One region of the Blautia sp. HCP3S3_B11 genome, then DNA from elsewhere that is predicted to be linked to it. Evidence: riboswitches for the same ligand, from Rfam matches in the RefSeq annotation. Region 1 holds a riboswitch; each other region holds the start of a gene.

Region 1 (8,274 bases):
TGTCATTTTTATAATCCGCCTTTCTGCGAAAGGCACCAATGCGTCATGAAACACTTTGGCAAACTTTCGCTTTTCTAATCTATCTTCCTTCTGATATTATTCATCTATAAGACTGGCACACTACAGAACACGTGGAGGTGAGTGGCGGGGCTGTATAGCGGCGTCATCGGCAAGGTGGTCAATGTCACTGCTGATGAGAGCGTTATGGTGGGTGGAAAAATTGATATGTCTAAGGTCAACGCCATCGCATTTGACCCCTACACCCACGGCTATTATAAAGTCACCGAGCGTGTGGGCGAAGCATTCCGAGATGGCTTAAAGTTGAAAAAGTAAGGTGTGCAGAAAAGGGGCTTTCGCATAAGCGAAGGCTCTTTCTTAAAATATGTGGATTTCACAAATCCCTGGTGTGCCGACAAATTGATTCTTGAAACAATCTTGCAGGATAAATTTTTTTATTTCAAGGCGGAGGAAGGAGGCGTAGCGGTGGCTACGGCGACCGACGACAACGCGGAAATAAGAAATTTAGACGCAAGATTGTTCGAGAAATCAACTTGTTGGCACACTAGTTATCAAGTTAATCTACATTGAGAAAATGGCACATCAGCACGGCTACTTCCTGTGGTGTTTTATTGATTGGCTCTGTAATCCACTGTCTTAGGATATAATAAATACCACCTGCATAATAAAAAGTACCAAGTCTCATCGTATCATCATCAACATCAGTAAAATATCCTTTATTTATCAGATTCGGATACTGCTCATTAAATCTCTCATTTAAAAACAATACAAAATCATCATCTGTCCTGTACCGAAAAAGAATTTTCAATATATCAGAATGCTCGTAAAAGTAGCAGCATGCAAGTTCTAGCCATTTCCTCGTGTCACCCTTAGATGTAGCTTTTTCCGCAAATGCTGCAACTTCCTGAAATATTTCATACTTAATATCATTTAATATATCGCGAGGCTCTTCATAATGACGATAAAAGGTCGCTCTATTGATACCGGACTCTATACACAACTGAGTTACTGATATTTTATTTAGATCAGTTTTGCTGAGCAAACGTAAAAGTCCCTCACGCAAAAGCCTTTTTGTCAATGCAATTCTCTGATCATCCTTCATTGCTACATCCCTCTTCATCCTTTTTTTGATTTTTATGCGACAAAACAAAGGTATCTGTTTCATATCTTCCAAAATGGTCAAAACTGGCGTTTGTATGTGCGACATTTGTATATTACAATACTAACTGTAGCATATATGTCAAGTATTTACCACACATGAATTGTCGAATGGAGGACACTCTCAATGGAACTATTATTAAAAATACTCATATGTTTTCTTGCTGGAGCCGGAGCAGGCATTGGAACCGGATTTGCCGGTATGAGTGCAGCTGCAATTATTGGGCCTATGCTGGCTGCTTTCTTGGGTGTCCCAGCATATGAAGCAGTCGGAATAGGTCTGATTAGCGATGTACTGGCCAGCGCTGTCAGTGCTTACACCTACAAAAAGAGCGGAAATCTGGACGTCAAAAACAGTTTACCCATGATGATTAGCGTCTTGATCGTAACAGTCATCGGCAGCTTTGTTGCAAGTTTTCTACCCGAAAGAGCGATGGGCAGTACCATGCAGATTGCCCTGATCATCATCGGGCTACGCTTTATCCTAAAACCGGTCACAACCACAAGGGAACAGATGAATGCCGGTTCTGCCAAAGAGCGACTAATGAAAGCGATTATAGGAGGCATTTTCGTCGGTTTTATCTGCGGATTTGTCGGTGCAGGTGGTGGAATGATGATGCTGTTTGTACTGACTTCTTTTCTGGGATATCAGATGCACATGGCAGTTGGAACCAGTGTATTCATCATGGTATTTACCGCACTTACAGGCGGAATCAGTCATTTCGCAATCGGTGGCATGCCAGACATTACGATTATGGTCCTATGCGCCGCATTCACACTTCTCTGGGCTAGAATCGCTGCTATAATAGCCAACAAGTCAGATGCAAAGACCCTTAACCGTGCAGTTGGAGTAGTCATGATTCTTACGAGTATAGTGATACTCATCGTAAACAATATAAGTTGAATTCTATAGCCAGCATAATGGTGCATGTTTTACAGTAGCAAGAAATTATTTTTTGAAAATTTTGTATTTTTCTGAAATTCAGTACGGAAAAGAGCATATGGCTTTTCTCCACATGCTCTTTTTTAGTAAACTGTTAATAGCGATAGACATCAGATATAATAAGATTCGATCATTATTCTGTCAGAAACATTCCAAGAAGAATGGAATACTGCTTCACAAGAAGTTCCTCTGAGAGTGAGTCTCTTGAAGTAACCCAGTAACGTAAAATCTGGATAATACCACCTGAATGGTAAGCAGCTGCAACCTGTGGCACAATATCTTTCCGGAGTTTTACCGCATCTATTCTGTGTAGTTCCTCCAAAAAGGAAATTTGGATTTCCTCTGCAAGAATATCAAGCAAAATGGAAAAAGCATTACTGCTCAGAATATTTTGAACCATTGTCATATGTTCTGACAAATAGTGAACCATCTGTTGAAACATATGAACGGAAAAATCCATAAGATTTTTTTCTTCGTTTGTTTCTGTCAATCGGCTAATAAAATTGTCCCGATTCTGCCGTACAAAATAAGCAAAAAAATCATATTTATCCAGAAAATGAGTGTAAAAGGTAGCCCTTCGGATCAATGCCTTCTCGCATATTTCATTTACTGTAATATCTTCAAATTTCTTTCTATCAAGCAGTTCCGTAAATGAACTGCACAGCATCTGATTCGTTCTTATAAATCTTAAATCTTTATCCTTAGCCATAATGTCTTCCTTTTTCTATAGTGTGATTGTCTGTTTTCCAGAGCTACGAAGTATGCAACAAGATACCAGTCCAAGGAGCTCCACGGATCGGAAGAACTGGACATTTATAAAATAATTTTGTGGACATTTTTTGAGAGATGTCAATTATTTTACATTTGCTATTTAATTGTACATATGCCTTATTTCAGGTGAGCATTGAAGAAGAAAAACGAGGCGGGGCTTTTTCTGTTGGTGATTCTTACGCTTACCACAACGTCCTGGCTGGAACCGCTGGTTGTACTTATAGGACTTGGAGTGGCAATCATTATTAACACAGGCTCGAACCTTATCTTTGGTGAAATTTCTTTTGTTACTAATGCAGCCGGAAATATTCTTCAGCTTGCTGTGTCTCTGGATTATTCTGTTTTCCTGATTCATCGTTTTGATGAATGCAGAAAAAATGCAGAGTCGAAAAATGCACTGGTCCTTTCTACGAGTTCAATTTTATCCAGTGGACTAACTACAGTTATTGGTTTCCTTGCACTCATAATGATGCGTTTCAGAATAGGTCCTGATCTTGGACTTGCACTGGCAAAAGGAATTGTAATCAGCCTTCTGACAGTATTTCTTTTTATGCCAGGACTAATTCTGGTTACTTTTAAATGGATGGATAAAACCAGACATAAGTCTTTTATGCCTTCCTTCAGAAGTTTTGGGAAAATAATCCACAAGATTATGTATCCGATGGGGATTATTTTTATCTGTCTGATTATTCCTGCATTCATAGGCAGCAACAATAATTCCTATTATTTTGGTTCTTCTCATATCTTTGGAAGTGAAACCAGGCTTGGAAAGGATACGTCAAAGATTGAAGAAGTATTTGGAAAAAGCGACAATTATGTGCTTATGGTTCCAAAGGATAACACTGTAACAGAAGAGAAGCTTTTGGATGAACTTGAGGCTCTTCCACAGATGAATTCCATAACAGCACTTCGGAAAATGATAGGCCCGGCAATTCCTGCAAGTTCTATTCCCAAGGAGCTTCTGACAAAACTTCAGTCTGAAAAATATGACCGTATTGCGATGAATGTGTCGGCTGATTATGAAGGGAAAGAAACTTTTGCTTTGGTAAAAAAAATCAGAAAAATTGCAGAACAGTATTATCCAGATGAATATTATCTGGCAGGCGAAGGAGTAAGTACTTATGATCTGATGGATACCATCACGGCAGATATGATGAAAGTAAATCTGCTGACAATTGGCGCAGTTTTTATAGTATTGTTGTTTACAATGAAATCTCTCATACTTCCGATTATATTGGTACTGACCATTGAAACTGCAATCTGGCTGTTTCTTATGTTAGTGGTAATCCGATTTTCTATATTGCATATCTTATTATCAGTTCCATCCAGCCGGGTGCCACTGTAGATTATGCAATTCTGTTTACTGAACGGTATAAAGAAAACAGACAGACGCTTAATAAAAAGGAAAGTATTGTGGAGACTGTTTCCAATGTTACGGTATCTGTACTGACTTCCGGAATTACAATGGCAACAGTTGGAACTCTGCTTGGAGTTATTTCTACCCATAGACTATTGTCACAGCTTGGCTATTTTCTGGGAAGAGGAACTGTTTTTTCCATGATTGCAGTGCTGTTTGTACTTCCATGCTTTTTGTATCTATCAGATGGTATCTGCATGCCGTAATCGGCTAATTAAAAGTATTTATTTACAGAAAAACACAGTTCCCGATAAGCTAAGAAGAACTGTGCTTTTCTTTTTTCTTCAATTTTACGATTTCTCAATTTTTCAAACTTGAATTTATTAATTAGAATTGCGTTCAAAGCAACAATTATCTTAACATTCCCCAAATGCACTCCAGTAATGTTAGTGCAAGGATAATGTTAATGACACGGAAATGCCGCAGATAAAACTTCTGAATCAGTACGCCCAAGCCAATCCAAGTACAGGTTGCGATCGTTCCGATCGTTGCAATAACCAGCTCAAAAAACAGCAAAGCCGGAAAAGAGGACATATATCCTAAAACATAACCCGTTAGTGCGGTAACTCCGAACATATAGATCTTCACATTGACAAATTGCAGCATGAAGCCTTTCAGAAACGATGCGGATTGCTCTGTGTTTTCTGAGGTCGGCTTACTGAAAGCAATATGAATCGCAAGCCACAGGATGTAGGCTGCTCCGATGTACTTCATCACTTCCATTACATTCGGAAGCAAAGAATTAACCCCATATACAAAAATTGCACATAAGATTTGCACTACATAGTAGCCTGCAAAAATTCCAAAGAACAGCGGCTTTCCTTTTTTATATCCATAGTTTGTTACGGTATTTAATGCCAGAATATTTCCCGGTCCAGGCGTAAAGGCATTTATAATGCAATAAATCAGAAAATTGCTCAGTACCGCCATAGGCATAATCATCGACCACCTTTCTGCTATTATTATATCAGCAGACAGCGGTGCATACATAACACCTATTTTATATGATTATCCATATCCTATGACTATGGATTGACTGGAGCGTATTTCCGCAATTCTTCCAGATAGCTTTTTCCAAGTTCGCTTAATTCCTGATGTTCATTCAGCACATATCCAATATGCATTGTCTCATTTTCTGCAAGCGGAACGGAGATGATATTTTCTCCGTTCAAATATTTCGGGAAAATACCACTGGAAATAGTATAGGCATTCAGTCCAAGCATGAAGTTGACAATAGCCCCTCTGTCATTGACCCGGATTTCCTTATCCACCGGGATGGAGCTGAATAGTTCCTCTGAAAAATAGACAGATTCATACTCTCCCTGCACAAAGTTTAACCGTGGATAAGGTGCAAGGTCATGAACGGAAACTACTTTTTTCGATGCCAATGGGTGATCTTTTTGCAAAAAAACATGAGGCTTTGCTGCAAATAGCTCGGTAAACACCAGATGATTTTCCTCTATCGCTTTCCGCATGACGACTTCGTTTTCATGTGATAAATAAAGGATGCCCAAATCACAGACACGATTTTTCACATCATCCAATATCTGATGTGTTCCGGTTTCATTGTAATAAAAGGCATATCGTTCTTGTCCAAAGCGCTTGACTAATTCCACAAAAGCGTTTTCCGTAAAAGTATAGTGCTGAGAAGATACTCCAAATGTCACCTTCTCTGGCAGGTTTGTAATATACCGATCCTCCAACAGCTCCATTTGCTGTATCACTTGACGGGCATAACCGAGAAATTCAGTACCTTCTTTTGTCAGAGTAATTCCTGTTCTGCTGCGGAGAAAAATGGTGATGCCTGAATTTAAAACAGCCCGCAGGACGGGATTTCCTGCGGGACTTGTTTTATCATATCTTCTCTCATCCGGACTTTACCGTCGGTTATGGAATTGCACCATATCAGCTTTTGCTCGCAGACTATACTGCCGGTCAGGAATTACACCTTGCCCCGAAGACTGTAATTTTTTCTGTTGATTACCTATTATTAAAATTCATAAGGTGGATTTCCAGAGAAATCTGCGATTACACCATGAGGATTTTCAAGATAGAATACCTCAAAAATAGGATTATCTGCTGTCTGGTACTGTCCCTTAACGATAGAGTTATTCATGCATCCTTCCTTTACACTCTTGTTGTCCTCAAATACTGCTTTACCATGAATACGAATCCATGCATATTCTGGCGAAGAAGCAGAAACTTCTACTTCAGGATTTGCTAACATATCCTTGTAAACATCCTTTGTGTTGTTTGTACAGAACCAAAGCTTTCCATCCTGCTCAAAGCAGAACATGAATGGCATTTTGCCTTTCCATCTCTTCCGACTGTTGCTAAATACTGAACTGGATTTTTCTGTAAAAATTCTACTACTTTCTGCATTTTAAATTACCTCCTTAATTTGTTGTAACACTGTTTGTTACATCTCATGTTTGTACTATATCATTTGTTTGATATAATATCAACAGTTACATCATTTTTTGTAACTTTTTTTGTTACAACTTCCTTTAACGGTTTTACATTGATTACAACAAATGAAAAAGGCTTCGGAAATTGTGATGATATAATCACTCATCCGAAGCCTTCTGTAGGCTACTCTTCCTCTGTATACACTGCAATATCTTTTTTCACATCAGCAAGTGTCATTTCTGAAAGCTTTTCCTCCATGGCCCTCTGTACTTCTAACAGTCTCTTATCAAGAACATGGTGAATATTCTTTCCTACCGGACATTTCTGATTGAGATTTTCATGAAAATGAAACAGTTCTTCATCTGGTGCACATTCCACTGCTTTATACACATCAAGGAATGTAATCTGCTCCAATGGTCTGGTAATTGTCACACCGCCTGTCCCTCTTGCAACTTCAATAAGACCAGCAGCCTTTAATTGTTGCAATATTTTACGAACAATCACCGGATTAGTTCCAATGCTTGCTGCCATAAAATCACTAGTCATCTTCTGATCCGAAAATGTATCTATACAGGCAAACATATGGATTGCCATTGTAAATCTGCTTGAAATCTGCATTATAAACACCTCTCTTTGACAGTAATCATATCAAAAAGCAGATGTAATTTCAATGGTTACATTATTGTTCACCACTTTACAACTTTTTCATAAAAAAATATCGTACAGGGCTTTCTGATGTATAATGAGTTTGACCAAAACATTACAAAGGAAAGTGACCCTGTACGATAAAATCATTATACAACGAAAATACACTGATTAGTAGACTTCATCAATATTTTTTGATTTATTTTGAAACTTTTTCTGTTCCGACAGCAGATACCCTGTTTCTGCTGATACTATCCATATTGACATTGGAATCCGCACATTCCATCCGGTTCCTCTGATTATCAGATGGGAATTTTGTATCAGGATCCAGACATTTTACAGGCATTATGGAATTTGTTTCGTTCACATCAGGATCTGTGTCAGTCTGTATTTCAGACCTTTCCACTGGCTGCAGATGATTTACCATCTCTGTTTCAGTTTGTTTCCAATTCGAGAAGTTCTGCTGATGTAATATTAGACATTCAGCCGGAAGCCTGTATTCTTCCTTTCCTGCGCAAAGATCTGCTGAAAGATATTTTTAATTATGAGCTTCCCATGACTGATTCAGTTATATCCATGGCTGATGCTTTGTTCCTTGATAATATAAAGCGAATTAAAGATGGAAAATTTATCATATATTTTACAGAATATGGAATGACACGTTTTCTGCAGGAAGGTTTATTTGAAGAAATTCCATCAACATTTTATCATCCTCTGACCATTGAACAGCGAATTCGTATTCTCCGTGAAATAGCTCAATGCTGCAATGATGGTGCCTATCGAATCTTAAAAAACCTCTGAATCATCTGTCTGAAAATCTCCGCATGTGTCTTTGCGGAAATACCTGTTCACTCACTTACCAGACAAATTCAGGGGCGCATATGTGTTTTTCGATCACGGAACCTTTTATGCT
Region 2 (8,274 bases), on a different contig from region 1:
TTATACATTTCCATGAGTTGCCATAAAGTTAATGTTTTCTGTTGTGGCAAACTCTGCCGCACAGATAAAATCTCCTTCATTTTCTCTGTCCGGATCATCCGTTACCAGAATAATTTTTCCATTTCGAAGTTCTTCCAGAGCTTCTTCTACTGAATCAAATCTGTTCATTATTTCTCTCCTTATGCGCTATATTTTTCTGCTGTTAACCGGGCAAAATCATCCGTATTGGCCGCTTATCTGATCTGGTCAAAATCCATACTTACTCAGAAAATCTCTTGTAATATTGCTTTTTGATGGCTGTTCTTTCACAGGTGTTATTAATTTCTCCACATATTTTCCAATAATATCTGTCTCAAGATTAACCATATCCCCTTCTTTACGTTCTCCGAGAACTGTAATCTTTACTGTATGAGGAATTGCAGAGATAGAGAAATCTTTTTCCGAAACTTTTGCCACTGTAAGGCTGATTCCATCAATTGTTACAGAACCTTTTATGACTATATATTTCATGATCTGGTCTGAGGTCTGAATCGTGTACCATACAGCATTATCATCTCTGTGGATTTTTGTGATTCTTCCCGTTCCATCTACATGCCCTGCAACAATATGTCCTCCGAATCTTCCGTTTGCAGGCATTGCCCTTTCCAGGTTTACATGCTGCCCCGGTGAAAGCTGAATCAGCGCAGAACGGTTCAATGTCTCGTGCATCACATCTGCTGTAAAACCATTTTCCAGACATGCAGTTACAGTAAGGCAGATTCCATTTACAGCTACGCTGTCTCCTGTTTTCAGGTCATCCAGTATTTTCTCTGCCTGTATCGTAAATACCGCTGAATTTGCTCCTTTTTTTATTTTTTTTACAGTTCCCAGCTCTTCAACAATTCCCGTAAACATTTCTCTTCACCTCACTCTCTATAAGAAAATCATCTCCCAGTCTGATCATTTCGCTGTTTTTTAATAATACTGCGCTGGCAGGATCAGGAAATCCTTTTCCTTCCACCGGCGTCTTTGCTTCTTCGCCTCCAAAAAGTTTAGGTGCTATATAGGTCTGAACTTTCTGAACAATACCGCTTTCCAGTGCTGACCAGTTTAAAGAACCCCCTCCTTCCAGCAAAATACTGTCTATCTTTGCAGCTCCCAGAAGTTCCATTAATCTGTTTAAATCTATGTGTCCGTTTTCTCCGGAACATACAGAACCTGGCATCCCAGCTCTTCATAATTCTTTATCTTCTGCTGGTCTTTACTGCTGCTTGCAAGGATTGTAGGAATTGTCTTTGCTGTTCTTACAATCTTAGATGTCAGTGGTGTTCTCAGATGGGAATCGCAGATAATACGCACAGGATTTCTGCTGTTTTCCAGTCTGCAGGTGAGCATCGGATCATCTGCCAGCACAGTTCCCACCCCAACCATAATTCCTGTATATTTCAGTCGCTGTTTCTGTACATGAATTCTGGAAGCTTCTCCTGTCACCCATTTGGATTCACCTGTATAAGCGGCAATTTTTCCATCCATAGTCATTGCATATTTCATGACCACATACGGTTTTTTATTTTGGATGTAATAAAAGAATGCTTCATTCAATTTATCACACTCTTCTTTTAAAATATTTTCTGTTACTTCAATTCCATGATCCTTCAAAATCCGGATTCCTTTTCCTGCAACCAGCGGATTAGGATCTGATGATCCGATGATCACGCGTCTGATTCCGGTCTCCAGGATTGCATTCACGCATGGAGGCTGTTTTCCATAATGACAGCAGGGTTCTAAAGTAACATATATAGATGCACCTTCGGGTTCTTCCGTACATGCTGCCAGAGCTTCTCTATCCGCATGGAGTCCACCGTATTTTCTGTGATATCCCTGACCAATGATTCTTCCGTTTTTAACGATCACAGCACCCACCATCGGATTAGGTGCTGTAAAACCCATTCCTTTTTGCGCCAGTTCCAAAGCCATTTTCATATACTGCCTGTCCTGTTCCATATCCGTTGTGTTTTTCAATCCATCATCTCCTGTTCTTTTATAACAATTCCATAAAAATTCCATAAAATAAAGCCCCGGTGTTTTTTCAACATCCAGGGCCTGGTAATTAATATTTGATATGAATGAATCTGACTCTTTATTTCATCACTGAAATTACTTCAAATGATATAAAAAAGCTCTGGAATAAACTTATTATTCCAGAGCAGTCAGCTTTCACAGATCAGTTAATTCTTCTGTATCTCTACTGTCATCTTCTTTCATCCAGACTGTACTGTCGGCTTCGGAATTGCACCGAATCATGCCTTATGGCTCGTGGGCTTTACCACCGGTAGGGAATTGCACCCTGCCCTGAAGATCTTATTTTATTTTTATCAGCAATTTTTGCAATTTACCTTGCTGATGTCTGACAGTATACTCTCAACCTTTATCCGTGTCAAGATTTTTTTCAGGAAAGTAACCCTCTTACCATCTCTGCATTAAATGTCACACCTGTCAGGTGATCTACTTCGATCTGGTACAGGGCATTGGCTGCGATATGCTCTGCTGCCTGTTCCAGATCACGAATACCGCTTGTATTTTTATGCAATTCAACGATGGCATCCAGACCGTCTTCTGTTACTACGCATTCTTCTGCTTTCAGGCTCATGCGTTTCAGGACTTTCGGAAGAACGTATTTGGAGAAGATGATCTTCTTCTCTTCTGATGTATAATCCGGGATATCGATCACCGCGAAACGGGACATCAAAGGTGCGCTGATCTGGGATTTATCGTTTGCCGTAGCAATTGGATAAACGCCCACTGTGGGCACCATACATTCCATATAGTTATCTGTAAATCCAAGGTTGTCAAGCAGAGTAAGAAGTACATCTGCAGGGTTTCCGTTGCCCTTGCCTGACGCTGCTTTATCAAGCTCGTTGATAATAAATACAAGGTTGGATTCTCCTGCTGCTGAGAAAGCTTCCATGATGATTCCGGGCTTTGCGTTTGCATAGATTCTGGAGCTTCCTGTAAGCTGTTCCGGATCATTGATGGAACTCATGTCCAGAGTTGTCCAAGGCAGTTTCAGGATACGGGCAACTGCGTATGCAATCTGGGATTTACCTGTACCTGCAGGGCCTACAAGGAGAAGTCCGTATGCAGGAAGTGTATGGGTACGGTTGATCTGGATGATTGTTTCAATGATACGCTGCTTTACAGATTCCATTCCGTAGAGTTCCTCATCAAGGATCCTGCGGGCTTCCTGAGGATCGATTGCTTCAAAGTAATTGCTCTTCCACTGTACATTCATCATGATGGAAAGTGCTCTCTGAGCATGACGTCTCTCCTCCGGAGATACTTCGTGTGAACGGGCAACTGCAAGGTTTCTTCTCGCCCAGAGACGGATATTATCCGGCAGGGTTCTGCCTGCGCAGGTCATAAAATCAGTGATGCTCTGAATGCTTGTCAGCTTCATCTCGTCCCCTGTTTCTTCCTCATCTTCATCCTCAACAATCTCTGCAGGTGCACTGCTTGCAAGAAGTCTCTCGATCATAAACTGAAGAAATCCGTCCTCTGCGGAAAGTTTCGTGCCGCCGCCAAAAGCAGTCTCACGAATCTTATAAACTGCATAACCATTCTCTTTATTCTCTCCTGAAAGGCGCACATTGATATGATTCTCCCCAAGCCATTTCAAAAGACTTACAAATCTTGAATCAATACTGATGATATCTGCACTGAAAACGCCGTCATCCTCTTTAAATTCAAAGGATGTACGTTTGATCGGATTAGTAAAAATACCGCAGGAATGATGTTTCCACTGACGGCTGCTGTTATCCAAGATCATGATCGGTTTCTCAGGGGAAGTCTCCTTTTCATTGGACTGGAACGTAGTGTAGGTACATTCAGACTGTACGCCTGTTTTCTTGTCTGAAGCACCGCTGAAATCAAATACTGGCATGGTAAATACTCCTTTTATCTTATCATGCAATGCATGACATATTTCTATTACACATCTCTGCAATCCTGTCGGAAGCTATTTATTATTCTAGCAGAATCTTTTCTTTTAATCAATTCTGTAAATGTATTTATTGCATAAATATTCAATAAATTATATCCTGATTTATTCCCCCAAAATCATTGACGGTAACATTCACAGGCCTTATAATAATAGTAACTGAGAATTTCCAGAAACTCTCTGGAAAATCGAAATTTACTTTTAGGAGAGCAAAATGAGCAAAATTATTTTAACCGGTGACCGCCCAACAGGCCGCCTTCATGTTGGACATTATGTTGGTTCATTATCCGAGCGTGTTCGTTTACAGAACTCCGGCTTATATGATGAAATTTATATTATGATCGCAGATGCACAGGCATTAACAGATAACGCTGAACACCCTGAAAAAGTTCGCCAGAACATCCTTCAGGTTGCCCTGGATTATCTTGCATGCGGCATTGATCCTGAGAAATCCACTATCTTTATCCAGTCCATGGTTCCGGAGCTTACAGAGCTTACTTTTTATTATATGAACCTTGTTACTGTAGCACGTGTACAGCGTAACCCTACAGTAAAAGCCGAAATCCAGATGCGTAATTTCGAGGCAAGCATCCCTGTCGGTTTCTTCTGCTATCCGATCAGCCAGGCTGCAGATATCACTGCATTCCGCGCTACTACTGTTCCGGTTGGCGAAGATCAGCTTCCAATGCTCGAGCAGTGCAAGGAGATTGTACACAAATTTAATACTGTTTATGGCGAAACTCTGACAGAGCCTGAGATTATTCTGCCATCCAATAAAGCATGCTTACGTCTGCCAGGTATTGATGGAAAAGCAAAAATGAGCAAATCTCTCGGAAACTGCATCTACCTTTCAGATGAAGAAGCAGATGTTAAGAAGAAGGTTATGTCCATGTTCACAGACCCGAATCATCTTCGCGTGGAAGATCCGGGACATGTGGAAGGAAACCCTGTATTTATTTATCTGGATGCATTCTGCAAACCGGAATATTTCGCAGAATTCCTGCCAGAATATCAGAACTTGGATGAACTGAAAGCTCACTATACACGTGGCGGTCTGGGTGATGTTAAAGTTAAGAAATTCCTGAACAAAGTACTTCAGGCAGAGCTTTCTCCAATCCGCGAAAGACGTAAACATTGGGAACAGCATCTCGATGATGTATATGATATCCTCAAAGAAGGAAGTAAAGCTGCTGAGGCAAAAGCTGCTCAGACACTTCATGATGTACGTTCTGCTATGCAGATCAACTACTTTGACGATAATAGCCTGATTAAATAATTTCCCAGGATATAAAACAGGTTCAGATACGAAATATATTATTCGTGTCTGAACCTGTTCTTTGCTTAGCATTATTTTATTACTATTTTTTCTAAATCCAGTTGTTTCTTTACAGATTTTCTTCGTTTCTTTTTTTCCTCATAGAGAGCTTTATCGGCATCTTTCAGTTCATCTGAGATTGCCAGTCCGCTACTGCATGTAACTATCGTGTATCCCACTGATAATTCCACATAATACGCTTTATCGGAATCTTTATTAAATGCCGCACTTTTCTTCTGAATCAGTTCACGAATCCACTGTCCGTCTTCATCATTTCCGGGAATCATTGCACTAAACTCATCTCCGCCGATTCTTCCTTTCAAAAAATTTTGGCTTTTTCGTTTTATTTTACAATATTTTTATTATTCATTCAATATATTTTGGTTGTTTCAACTTATTTTTAACCAAATCTTTACCATTTACTCTGCAGATTCCAGATTTTCTGCTACCAATTTTCCATTGTCGCAAGCAAAATTTATTGCATTTCTATCTCGTTTCCTGTACAATACTTTTATATTGTAAAGTATGAAACAGGAGGTAATATATTATGGCTTTTGATATCACACCTTATGTAGACATGTCCCCAAAGGAAGTTCGCGAACTGATTCGCAAGGGGGTAATTGATTTTCCAACCGCCGGTATGTGCCGCGGTTATGCACAGGCAAATCTCGTAATCCTGTCACCAGAATACGCAGCAGATTTTGAGGAATATGCACACAAAAATCCATTTCCATGTCCGATACTGGAAATCATCAAAGGAAAGCCTGACACACATGACATGGGGAAGGGTGGAAATATCTGTACAGATATTCCGAAATACCGAATTTATGAAAATGGCGTATTTACCAGAGAAATTACAGATGCTTCCGAGTATTGGAAAGAGGGTTATGTGGGATTTCTGATTGGCTGTTCTTTCTCATTTGAAGAGGCACTGATTCGTGAGGGAATCGAAATCCGTCATATTGCTCAGGGACGAAATGTACCAATGTTCAAAACAAACATCAATACAGTTCCTGTTGGTCCATTCTCTGGTCCTATGGTATGTTCCATGCGTCCTATGACACCGGAAAATGCAAAAAAAGCTTATGATATCACTTTCAAAATGCCAAATGTTCATGGTGCACCTGTACATATGGGTGATCCGAAGGAAGTCGGGGTTGATGATATTATGAAGCCTGATTACGGTGAGGCTGTAGACATTTACGATGGTGAAATTCCTGTATTCTGGCCATGTGGCGTAACCCCGCAGGCAGCAATTGAGAACGCCAAACCACCAATTGTTATCACTCACGCCCCAGGACATATGTTTATTACTGATATTCCTAACGCTGAGTTAAATGACTACCTGGAAATGAAAAAGAAATAATAACTCTGATCTACAATTCCAAAAGGAGAATTTTATTTAATATCATGCAATTTACATTTCCAAATTATTACAAAGAATTCTCCTGCATCGCAGGTGCCTGTCCTGACACCTGCTGTGCAGGATGGCAGATCGTTATTGATGATAAAACTCTGAAAAAATATCAGCACTTTAAAGGTCCATTCCGTAACCGCCTGCATAACGATATTGACTGGAAAGAACACGTTTTCCGACAGTATGATCGTCGCTGTGCATTTCTGAATGAAAATAATCTGTGTGATATTTATATAGAAGCAGGTCCGAAAATGTTCTGCAATACATGCAGAAATTATCCCAGACATATTGAGGAATTTGAGGGATTGCGCGAAATTTCTCTATCACTTTCCTGCCCAGAGGCTGCAAGGATTCTTCTATCTCAGAACAATAAAGCAAACTTTATAACCAGAGAAAAAGAAACTCATGAAGAAATCTATGATGACTTCGATTATCTTCTGTTTACTTCATTGATGGATACGAGGGATATGCTGATAGCCATTATTCAGGACAGAACGATTCCTATGCAGAAACGCCTGTGGAAAATACTTGCGATTGCACATGATTTTCAGCTGTGCGTAGATAAAAATGAACTTTTTAAATGGGAAGATATAAGGAAACGCCATGAAGATTCCGGATACGGAGAAGAATTTTGCAATAAAATTCATTTTAAAATGAATCAATATAATAAAGAAAATACCGCAAATCCTTCAGAGAAAACAAATATAACTGATGCCTCAAATGTAGACGATAGTACCTGCTGTCCAGATTATTCCTGTAAAACGAAAGAATTATTCCAGCAAATGTGGCAGACGATAGTTCCTGCCATGGAAGTCCTTCGTCCTGGGTGGAAAGACTTTCTGAATGAATCTCTGACTCCTTTATATACAGGAATTTCAGATGATCCGTCCGCAAAAATAAGTCTTTATCCATATCAGAAAAGTGAATTCGATTATTACTACCCGAACTGGCAGATTCAGGAGGAACAGCTTCTGGTTTACTGGATCTATACCTATTTTTGTGGTGCTGTTTATGACGATAAGATTTTCGCAAAAGTAAAAATGGCGGTTGTCTGTACGTTATTTATCCACGAATTAGACGTTGGAATATATCTGAAAAATAATCGACAGTTTAATCTGAAAGATCAGATTGAAATCTGCTATCAATTTTCCAGAGAGCTGGAACATTCAGACCTTAACCTGAATAAGTTTGAAGAATTAATGTCAGAAAGTGAAATTTTTTCATTTGAAAATCTATTAAAAATTTGCTAAAAAACTTGCTGTACATTGGTATTTTCCCTCTGTACAGCAAGTTTTTATTATCTATCCATACCAGCTTTCTTTCTGGAATCCTCTCTGACCATATCCCGCAGATTCTTCATATATTCACTAAAACTACACTCTTTGGTTCCATAGGTCATCTGAAGATCGTATTCCAGTGGAATCCATGTAGAAAGATCAGCTTCATTATGCTGAATCAATGCCTCTAATTTATCTAACGCCTTATATATCTTAGCTTCCAATGTTCCCAATGCTTCCATCTCAACAAACAATTCTTTCAAGTCTGTTTTGTACGGTTCTGGAAGGG
Region 3 (8,274 bases), on a different contig from region 1:
CCGTATTCCGGAAGATTTCCCATTCCAAATGTATTGGCACATCCTGTGTTTGGCTGTCCGCCAAGGAGATTGATACAGTCATCCAATGTCAGGATATCCATAAACTCATCCAATGTCATTTTACCATCTGCTACATCAGAGAAGCGAACTCCCTTGGAATCAAGAAAATCAAGAAAGTCTATTCCTTTTTGTCCTCTTGTATCAGGGCATGGAAGACCGATGGCATATTTATCCTGTCTCGGAAGTCCTTCTTCTTCCACATATTCACGCTGTGGAAGTTCCTCATAAGAACCGTCCGCAAGCATACGTTTCTGAAGATGATATGGCGCTGCTTTCCGGCTTAACTGCTCAGTTACTGTGTCTTCTTTTACTACATATGTAAAGTCGATCTTCGCTGCATCTCTTACATTTGTACCGATATAGATCGCATATTCTCCTGCCTCCAGAACATAGGCTGATCTGCATACTTTACCCAGATCATCGTAGGATGCCATCTGATTCACAGGAATTTTCAGGGTAAGGATCTGACGTTCACCCGGCTGAAGAAGACTGGTCTTTTTGAATGCCCCCAGTACTTTCGCAGGCTTTCCAAGTTTCCCCTGTGGTGCTCCGTAATAGAGCTGGATAACTTCTTTTCCTGCTGTTTTTCCTGTATTGGTTACTTCAGTAAGAACCGTGATCACACCGTTTTCTTCGGAAGCACCAGTCATCTTCCAGTCGAAGTCTGTATAGGAAAGTCCAAACCCAAACGGATAATTTACTCTTTCCGCTGCACCCGGAATTGTTTCAAAGTAACGGTATCCCACATAGATATCTTCTGTGTAATCTACATAGAATGCAGACTCATGGAAGTTTGCTGTGGATGGATAATCTTCCAGATCTTTTGCATAAGTATCGGATAATTTACCAGATGGATTAACATCACCACAAAGTATATCTGCTGTTGCAAGACCACCTTCCATACCGCCCTGCCATGCCATCAGTACTGACTGAATCTCATCACAGTCTCTGAACCATTTCGTGTCCACGATACCGCCAACATTCATCACTACGATTACATGTAGGAATGCTTTCTTTACTTTCTCTACCATGGCATTCTCTGCATTTGTCAGGCAGAAATCACCGTTTTCAAAAATCTTCGCTGACAACTCGGAGTTTCTTTTTTCCTCTCCGTCAAGAACGTATCCATCCTGTGCTGCTTCACATTTTCTGTCCCATCCTTCGCCTGAAAAACGGCAAATGGCAATTACTGCAGTATCTGTATATTCTCGCGCTTCATTCAGAAGTTCATCCGGGAGCTCCGGCTCAACTGTCATACCTGGTACTGCACCATCTGCGTATTGTTTCTGAATATCTTTTTCATAATATTTCGCAAGTTTATCGAAAACTTCTACTTTTCCCTCATCCTCTTTAATCTTCATGCCCTCATAAAGATTACGGATATATTCTACAGTTACATCGCCACTTCCTCCGCCGCCTTTTACGTAGTCTACAGTACCCTTACCAAAGAGTGCGACTTTCGTCCCTCTCCGGATCGGAAGTGTATTTTTCTCATTTTTCAGAAGGACCATTCCCTCTCCTGCTGCCATTCTGGAAAGTGCAATGTGTTCTTTACTTCCTGTAACTCTCCGTCCATCTTCTCCCAGCGGAAGCACCGGCTGAAAAAAGCTTCTCTGCCATTTTGCCATTATTTTAATCCTCCCTTAATTCTCCTTAATCAAGCAGATAAAATCATCCGCTTCGCTACTTGCCTGATTTGGTTAAAGTTCTTCCTTCAAAAATGCAAAAGGTTCTTCATCCCGAAGGAAATGCATAAGCTGATATGCACACATGATTGCTACATTTTCTTCACGCAGAATCCTCTTTACTTCTTCTCTGTCAGCAAGTACAACTTCAATTTCCTCTGTGTCTTCCTGTGCATCTTTACTGATTTCACCTTCCGCATATCCATAAACAGTTGCGCAGGATTCATCTGTCATGCCAACCGTTGTGAAATAAGGTTTCTCAAATGCAGGATCTACTTTCAGCGGTGTGAATTTCAGTCCTGTTTCCTCATACATTTCTCTTACTGCACCCTCATGGAATTCTTCGTTCGGTTCTACCAGACCTGCCGGGAATTCATAGATGTATCCGCCGATTGCATATCTGTACTGACGTACCAATACAACCCTGTCTTTTTTCTCTCCGTAAAGACTGTAAATAATTACACCATCCGGAGTATTTTTACCTGTTTTTATTTTTAATTCGTTAATACTCTTCGCACGGGATGCCACAAAATATGACACAGGAATGTTGTGAATGCTTGTTGCATTTAAATGATACAAATTCAAAAATTTACAGTCTGTCAGTTTCTCAATATTATGTATCTGTCCCATAATGGATACTTCCTTTCGCTATTCATAAACCTCACATTCTGATGTTTATATCGTCTGTTTTATCTTACCATATTATCGTATCTTTTTTAAGTCTGTCTGAAAATTTCCGTAATTATTTTTTGCACATAAAAAGAACAGCCACAGATTTTTCATCATACGACTGTTCTTCTTTTTTATTTATTGGATTGCCAATTTATTCTTTATCAGATATAAAATCAATCTCCCTTGAGAACTACACGGATTCTCTTATAGATCAGGAATACGATCAGGGATGTCAGAGCATATTTGAATATGTTGAATGGGAAAATGATCATTGCTGCAAATGTAAGAAGATTATTTACAGAACTGTGTACTGCACTTCCCATTTCGATAAATGCTTCTACCGGCATTCCAAAAGCCTTTCCGTATGCCGGAAGTAACACGAATGCATTGATAAAGCATGCAACTACTGCTGTAAGTACGGTTCCAACTGCCATTCCGATCACTGCATGTTTTCTGCTCTTAACAGATTTGTAACGGTAGATCAGACCTGCCGGAACTGCAAATGTACATCCAAAGATGAAGTTTGCCACATCGCCTACACCTGCTGTCATAGAGCCCTTTGTTACCAGATGCACAAGAATCTTCACCAACTCGATCAGTACACCTGCGATCGGTCCCATTGCAAATGAGCCAACCAGTACCGGGATTTCTGAAAAATCCAGCTGATAAAAAGTCGGTGCCAGGAAAGGAAGCGGAAACTCCAGATTCATTAAAATTCCTGCGATAGCGCCAAGCATGGCTATCTGTGTGATAGTCCTCGTCTTACTTCTCGCCATCGCATTTCCATTTCTTAATACCTGTTCACTCATACTGTTTCTCTCCTTTGAAATTATTCTTTATGGATATATCTCATATCCTGTTAAAAGAAAATTCCACAAGCTTTTTATATAATGAAGATTTTCTTCAACATATAAAAAACCCCGGATTATATATCCGGGGTAATGAGCACGTATGGTAAATATCGCGTGTTCTTCTCTCATCCAGACTATACTGTCGGTCCTGGAATTCCACCAGATCAGCCGCCTAAGCGGGTCGCGGACTATAACCGCCGGTAGGGAATCTCAGCTGATGCTGATCACCACAACCCCGAAGAATTTTCTTTTATCTGCGTCTGATTATACTACATACAGGCATTTATTTCAATATCATTTGTGATTTTTTTCTGAGTTTTACCAAACTTTGAACAATATCCGATATTTTTGCAATTACAATAACTGGATTATCCTATAGATATAAATCCTTTAAGAGCAGAAGAAACTTTCTTTTTATATGTTGCATAGCTGACTCTTTTTCCGTTAATCTTATATCCCTGTCTGTACGCCGGATCAAATCTTCCATAACGGCCATTAAGATATTCTGCTTCCAGTGATTTTATTGCACTCTGTCCTTTAATCTTATAGATATATAAGGAATTTCCACCTGTATTAGCTGTAGGTAATGCTACCTGATGTTTTTTCTTAGAATACTGTGCCCGCATATTATATCCTTTTCCTACGCTAACACTTTTTACACATTTCTTTTTACCTGTACTTACATTATATGTATATACTTCGTTAGCCCATTTTGAACTATTATATACTACTAGTTCCGGCACTCCGTTTCCATCGAGATCTACAATCTTGTAGTCTCCTCCAGACTGCCAGATCAACTGCCTGTAACTTGCAACAGCAGTTTTATATTTTGACGAAGCTGCCACTGTTGGTATTGGCATACCTAAACACATTATCAAGGATAATAATATACAACATATCTGTTTCATTTTCTTTCGCATAGTGATTTCCTCCCTGTTTGATCTGCAATTTATTCGCTATAAAAGAATTATAACACAAATCAAGCAAAAGAGTTTAATAAACTCACTCTGCCTGATTAATATTATTGACCTTGCAGTCTGCTAATACAACAACCTGCATTTCCCCGCCATTGGTATTCCCAAATAAACTTTTTCTCAACGGTAGACTGGTTACTTCTACCGTGTCATCCTCGAAAATATTATCCAGTTCTCCATTATAATAAACAGAATACTGCTGTTCTTTTTCATCTATCAGATTTCGCTATATCAGTCAATGGTCATCTTCCAATTCACTCATTCTTCATTACACTCATTATACCCTTCTCTTATCAGCTTTTCATTCACTGGCAGTATATGTTTTACGCCACAGCAACAATAATTTTCTCACTTATGAACAAATGTTATTTTTGTTCCTTACAGTAACGTAGCCAACTATCGAATATAAAATTTATAATCTTCTTTGATAATTGACGAACTCCTGAGAATATGCTTTAATGGGTTTAGCATAAATACTTCAGGAGAACAAACATAGTTCTCAACTACACTTCTACACCAATGATACATGTATCATATCTCATAAAAAGAAATGGGGGAACACACAAATGGGACTTATAGCTGTCAGTAGTCTGATGCTCTTGGGCGGTATGTATCTGATGATCGCATTCGCATGGTGGCTTCTGCAGATCATTGCCAACTGGAGAATCTTTACCAAAGCAGGAGAGGACGGATGGAAAAGTATTATTCCAATATATGGCGATTATATTTCTTATAAAATCGCATGGCAGCCCGCATATTTCTGGCTGACTCTCATCCTGGGAATCATATCTTCTTATCTGCAGGGAACTCTGGAAATAAGCGAAAGCTTAACGGTCTACATGCTTGTCATACTGATCAAAATCATACTTGTCATCATCAGTATTGTGTACAGCATTAAGCTTGCAAGAGCCTTCGGCAGAGGCACAGGATTCGCCATTGGCCTTATCTTCTTACCGCCAATCTTCATGCTGATCCTTGGCTTCGGCGATGACAGATATTATGGGGCAGATAAATAAAAATACGCATAATAAAAAATCCTCAGAGCTTATGTTCTGGGGATTTTTTCATCTCATACAGGCTACAGCCTATTATAAAGTTCTGTTATCAAAATACTCTTTTACCGTTTCACAGCAGAAATCAACCACCTCATACCTGTTACTCACATCTCCGTCAAAAATCGGTTCAAGTCCGCCTGCTGCCGCCTCGAAGAACAGTTTTGCACCAACTTCAGGAGTATATCCTGTACATGGTTTGATCATGTTGTTTAACCGAATCAAGTAAGTCCCCTGCTTCAATTGCGAGAAGCAATAAGCAGTGGGTGGGACTTGCTTGTATCAGGAGGGGTACAAGCCCCTCCTGATAAACTGCGGAGCAGTTATTCGGTTATGAGCAAGTAGCGAAAGCGGATTGCGAATATCCGATTGACCAGCGGTCTGTTCTCTGCTCCAAGATATTTACGGATTCCTTCGATACCGAATTTCGGTCCCTGGAAGTCTTTTACGAAGCTTTCCGGGAAGTCGATGTCAAGGAGTTTCAGGAATGGCATTGACATGATGTTTCCTGTGATCGTTGCGAGTAACAGCTGGATGTTGTTCTTGATGTTTACTACCGGATATCCGATTCTCAGGATGTAGAAACACATTCCGTCCGGTGCAACCTGGATATCTACGTTTATCTGGTTCTCGAAAGCAGGTACTTCATAGATGCCGATTACTTTAGATGCGTATTTTGCTCTTACCTCATCTGTTTCTTCCGGTACGTCTACCCAGGAACCTGTTGTCTGCTCGATACCGATGATCTGTGCTTTGATCACGATCTCTTCGTCTTTTTTGCGCCTACAAGGTATGTAGCTACACAAAGCTCGTCCAGATCAACACCTTCGTATAATAGGTTTAAAAGTGTTCCGTACATCGGACACACAGAGATATTCGGTGCACTTACAGGTACAGAAGACCCTCTTACCATGTTTGAAGTTCATGGTATGAGAATTTTCTTCCTCTCCCGTCACGTATCTCTGAGAAAGGCCTGTGATATGGTAACCAAAGAACGTATCAAAGATTATGTAAAACACAGTCTTGAGGTACTCAAAAAATTAGGTGTCAAAGACGGAACCATGGCAATTGCAGGTCTGAATCCTCACTGCGGCGAACATGGTATTCTCTGAACCGAGGAACAGACAGAAGTAATCCCTGCTGTGCAAGAACTTCAGGCAGAGGGTTATCCTGTAACAGAACCGATCGAAGCTGATTCTGTTTTCCACCAGGCTTTACAGGGACGCTATAACAGTGTATTATCATTGTACCGTAGACAGATGTATTTGTCTGTGAATATGTCCGGCTATATTTTCACAAAATCATAAAAATAGAATTAGCAATATATATATTTCTTAGTAGCATTATCACTTCATTTTTAATATGCAGCAATGTATGGGCTGTAATTCACTATCCGTTTATATTACAATTCAAAGATTTCCAGATCATCCGGGATAAAAAGATTTCCTTTATAATATGGTTTTCCTTCCTCTGTGTAGAGTTCTTTTCGTCTGGAGATATTTTTATCTTCTGTATGATACAAAATCAGATTGTCAACATTCAGTTCCTGTGCGAGCTGACAGGCATCCTTTACTGTGGAATGATGTTTCTCATAAGGTTTAAATTTATCTGCCTGTGAAAAGAGACAAAATGCCTCATGGAGAAGCCAGGTACTATTCACTGCATATTTATGTTCACATTCATTATATGGCTCATCTCCACAGCAGGTCAGTTTCTTTCCGTCTGCATATTCCATGCAAAATCCGAACTGTTTTGCTTTTGTAGAAAGAATATCAAAGAATATTACCTTGTGTCCCAGAATCATTCTTTCTTCTCCATCTTTTACTTCTTCCAGATGTACTTTCTCACCAATGTATTTGGTTTCTTTTGCAGTCAGAAGCATCTGGGACATCTGCTTCAGAAGGCAGATCACTTCGTCATGTCCGTAGATTACTACTTCACCATCAAACTGTCCTCTTGCCATTCCCTGGCAATACATACGGAGCATCCAGATAATTCCCAGCAGATGGTCGATATGTTTATGCGTAACAAAAATCGTACGGATATCCTTCCAGCTGATTCCGGCATCTTCCAACTGTTTCAAAATGGTGCTTCCACCGCCGCCATCTATCATAAAATATTCTTTATCCTCGTTTAATGTAAAACAGGTATTATAACATTTCGTTACTTTTGCATTTCCGGTTCCCAGTATTGTAAGCTTCATCTTATATAGTACCTCCTGGCTATTCGTCTGAATTCTGTTTCCCATGTAGTATAACATTTTTCTTCTTTAATATATAGTAATTTTTATATCTCTGTCAAAATCAAATTACATTACTGTTCACTTCGTTCTCAGTAACGCAGCCAAAATTCCAGATTGCCTACTGCAATGGAATTTTGGCTTATATGTCTCGGGATTTTGGCATATGCATACCAAAACACCTCGCGGGATAGTGGCGTGCGAACAGCAACCAAATTACAATATCTGGTTTAACTAACGCAAAAGATATGGTTTGTCGTAATTATGAAAATCCATATACAGCTAGTGTACCGACAAGTTGATTTCTTGAACAATCTTACGTCTAAATTTCTTATTTCCGCGTTGTCGTCGGTCGCCGTAGCCACCGCTACGCCTCTCTCCTACGCCTTGAAATAAAAAAATTTATCCTGCAAGATTGTTTCAAGAATCAACTTGTCGGCACACTGGTCACGATTTTCATAACATGACATAAAATATAGAGTAAACAGATTTATAATAATGAAAGGAAATGTTTATGGAGAATTATCACATGGGACGTTCATGCGGCCGACCGTATAACAGAACCTGTGGCATGAACAGACCTCAACCTGTAGACAGAAAAATGAATGATCAGGGATATTCCTGTAAAAATAGAGAAAATGAAACCAGAGAGAACTGTAATTGTATAATGCCTGGAAGTAATGGAAAAAGTCATGAAATGTTTTCTCATTTGCAGCATCTGGAACCTGCAATGGCCTATGT

The links. A riboswitch is a leader RNA that binds a small molecule or an ion and turns the genes downstream of it on or off. The one in region 1 is predicted to bind FMN.
Region 2: linked by a shared signal. The riboswitch ahead of ribD (bifunctional diaminohydroxyphosphoribosylaminopyrimidine deaminase/5-amino-6-(5-phosphoribosylamino)uracil reductase RibD) and the one ahead of ACTNC0_RS03175 (LysR substrate-binding domain-containing protein) in region 1 are both predicted to bind FMN.
Region 3: linked by a shared signal. The riboswitch ahead of ACTNC0_RS04730 (ECF transporter S component) and the one ahead of ACTNC0_RS03175 (LysR substrate-binding domain-containing protein) in region 1 are both predicted to bind FMN.

What each region holds. Positions count from the first base shown of each region.
Region 1 covers NZ_JBQHVP010000003.1:89,009-97,282, forward strand. Annotated here, with positions in the region: gene ACTNC0_RS03140 (hypothetical protein) at 142-333, shown strand; gene ACTNC0_RS03145 (TetR/AcrR family transcriptional regulator) at 575-1,120, opposite strand; gene ACTNC0_RS03150 (sulfite exporter TauE/SafE family protein) at 1,304-2,080, shown strand; gene ACTNC0_RS03155 (TetR/AcrR family transcriptional regulator) at 2,253-2,828, opposite strand; gene ACTNC0_RS03160 (MMPL family transporter) at 3,024-4,235, shown strand; gene ACTNC0_RS03165 (MMPL family transporter) at 4,247-4,513, shown strand; gene ACTNC0_RS03170 (LysE family transporter) at 4,659-5,243, opposite strand; partial or broken gene ACTNC0_RS03175 (LysR substrate-binding domain-containing protein) at 5,333-6,115, opposite strand; FMN riboswitch at 6,162-6,273, opposite strand; partial or broken gene ACTNC0_RS03180 (pyridoxamine 5'-phosphate oxidase family protein) at 6,298-6,689, opposite strand; gene ACTNC0_RS03185 (Rrf2 family transcriptional regulator) at 6,900-7,334, opposite strand; gene ACTNC0_RS03190 (hypothetical protein) at 7,677-8,162, shown strand.
Region 2 covers NZ_JBQHVP010000014.1:91,460-99,733, reverse strand. Annotated here, with positions in the region: partial or broken gene ACTNC0_RS12415 (3,4-dihydroxy-2-butanone-4-phosphate synthase) at 10-168, opposite strand; gene ribE (riboflavin synthase) at 247-894, opposite strand; partial or broken gene ribD (bifunctional diaminohydroxyphosphoribosylaminopyrimidine deaminase/5-amino-6-(5-phosphoribosylamino)uracil reductase RibD) at 875-1,983, opposite strand; FMN riboswitch at 2,229-2,343, opposite strand; gene ACTNC0_RS12400 (AAA family ATPase) at 2,429-3,919, opposite strand; gene trpS (tryptophan--tRNA ligase) at 4,191-5,252, shown strand; gene ACTNC0_RS12390 (diguanylate cyclase domain-containing protein) at 5,324-5,614, opposite strand; gene ACTNC0_RS12385 (putative hydro-lyase) at 5,839-6,657, shown strand; gene fliB (flagellin lysine-N-methylase) at 6,702-7,958, shown strand; gene ACTNC0_RS12375 (HD domain-containing protein) at 8,006-8,274, opposite strand, start outside.
Region 3 covers NZ_JBQHVP010000005.1:17,608-25,881, forward strand. Annotated here, with positions in the region: gene ACTNC0_RS04720 (glycoside hydrolase family 3 C-terminal domain-containing protein) at 1-1,688, opposite strand, end outside; gene ACTNC0_RS04725 (NUDIX hydrolase) at 1,761-2,375, opposite strand; gene ACTNC0_RS04730 (ECF transporter S component) at 2,591-3,226, opposite strand; FMN riboswitch at 3,382-3,515, opposite strand; gene ACTNC0_RS04735 (hypothetical protein) at 3,637-4,128, opposite strand; gene ACTNC0_RS04740 (DUF5684 domain-containing protein) at 4,809-5,258, shown strand; gene ACTNC0_RS04745 (hypothetical protein) at 5,331-5,519, opposite strand; gene ACTNC0_RS04750 (hypothetical protein) at 5,618-6,055, opposite strand; partial or broken gene ACTNC0_RS04755 (4-hydroxythreonine-4-phosphate dehydrogenase PdxA) at 6,143-6,565, shown strand; gene ACTNC0_RS04760 (MBL fold metallo-hydrolase) at 6,697-7,497, opposite strand; gene ACTNC0_RS04765 (spore coat associated protein CotJA) at 8,063-8,274, shown strand, end outside.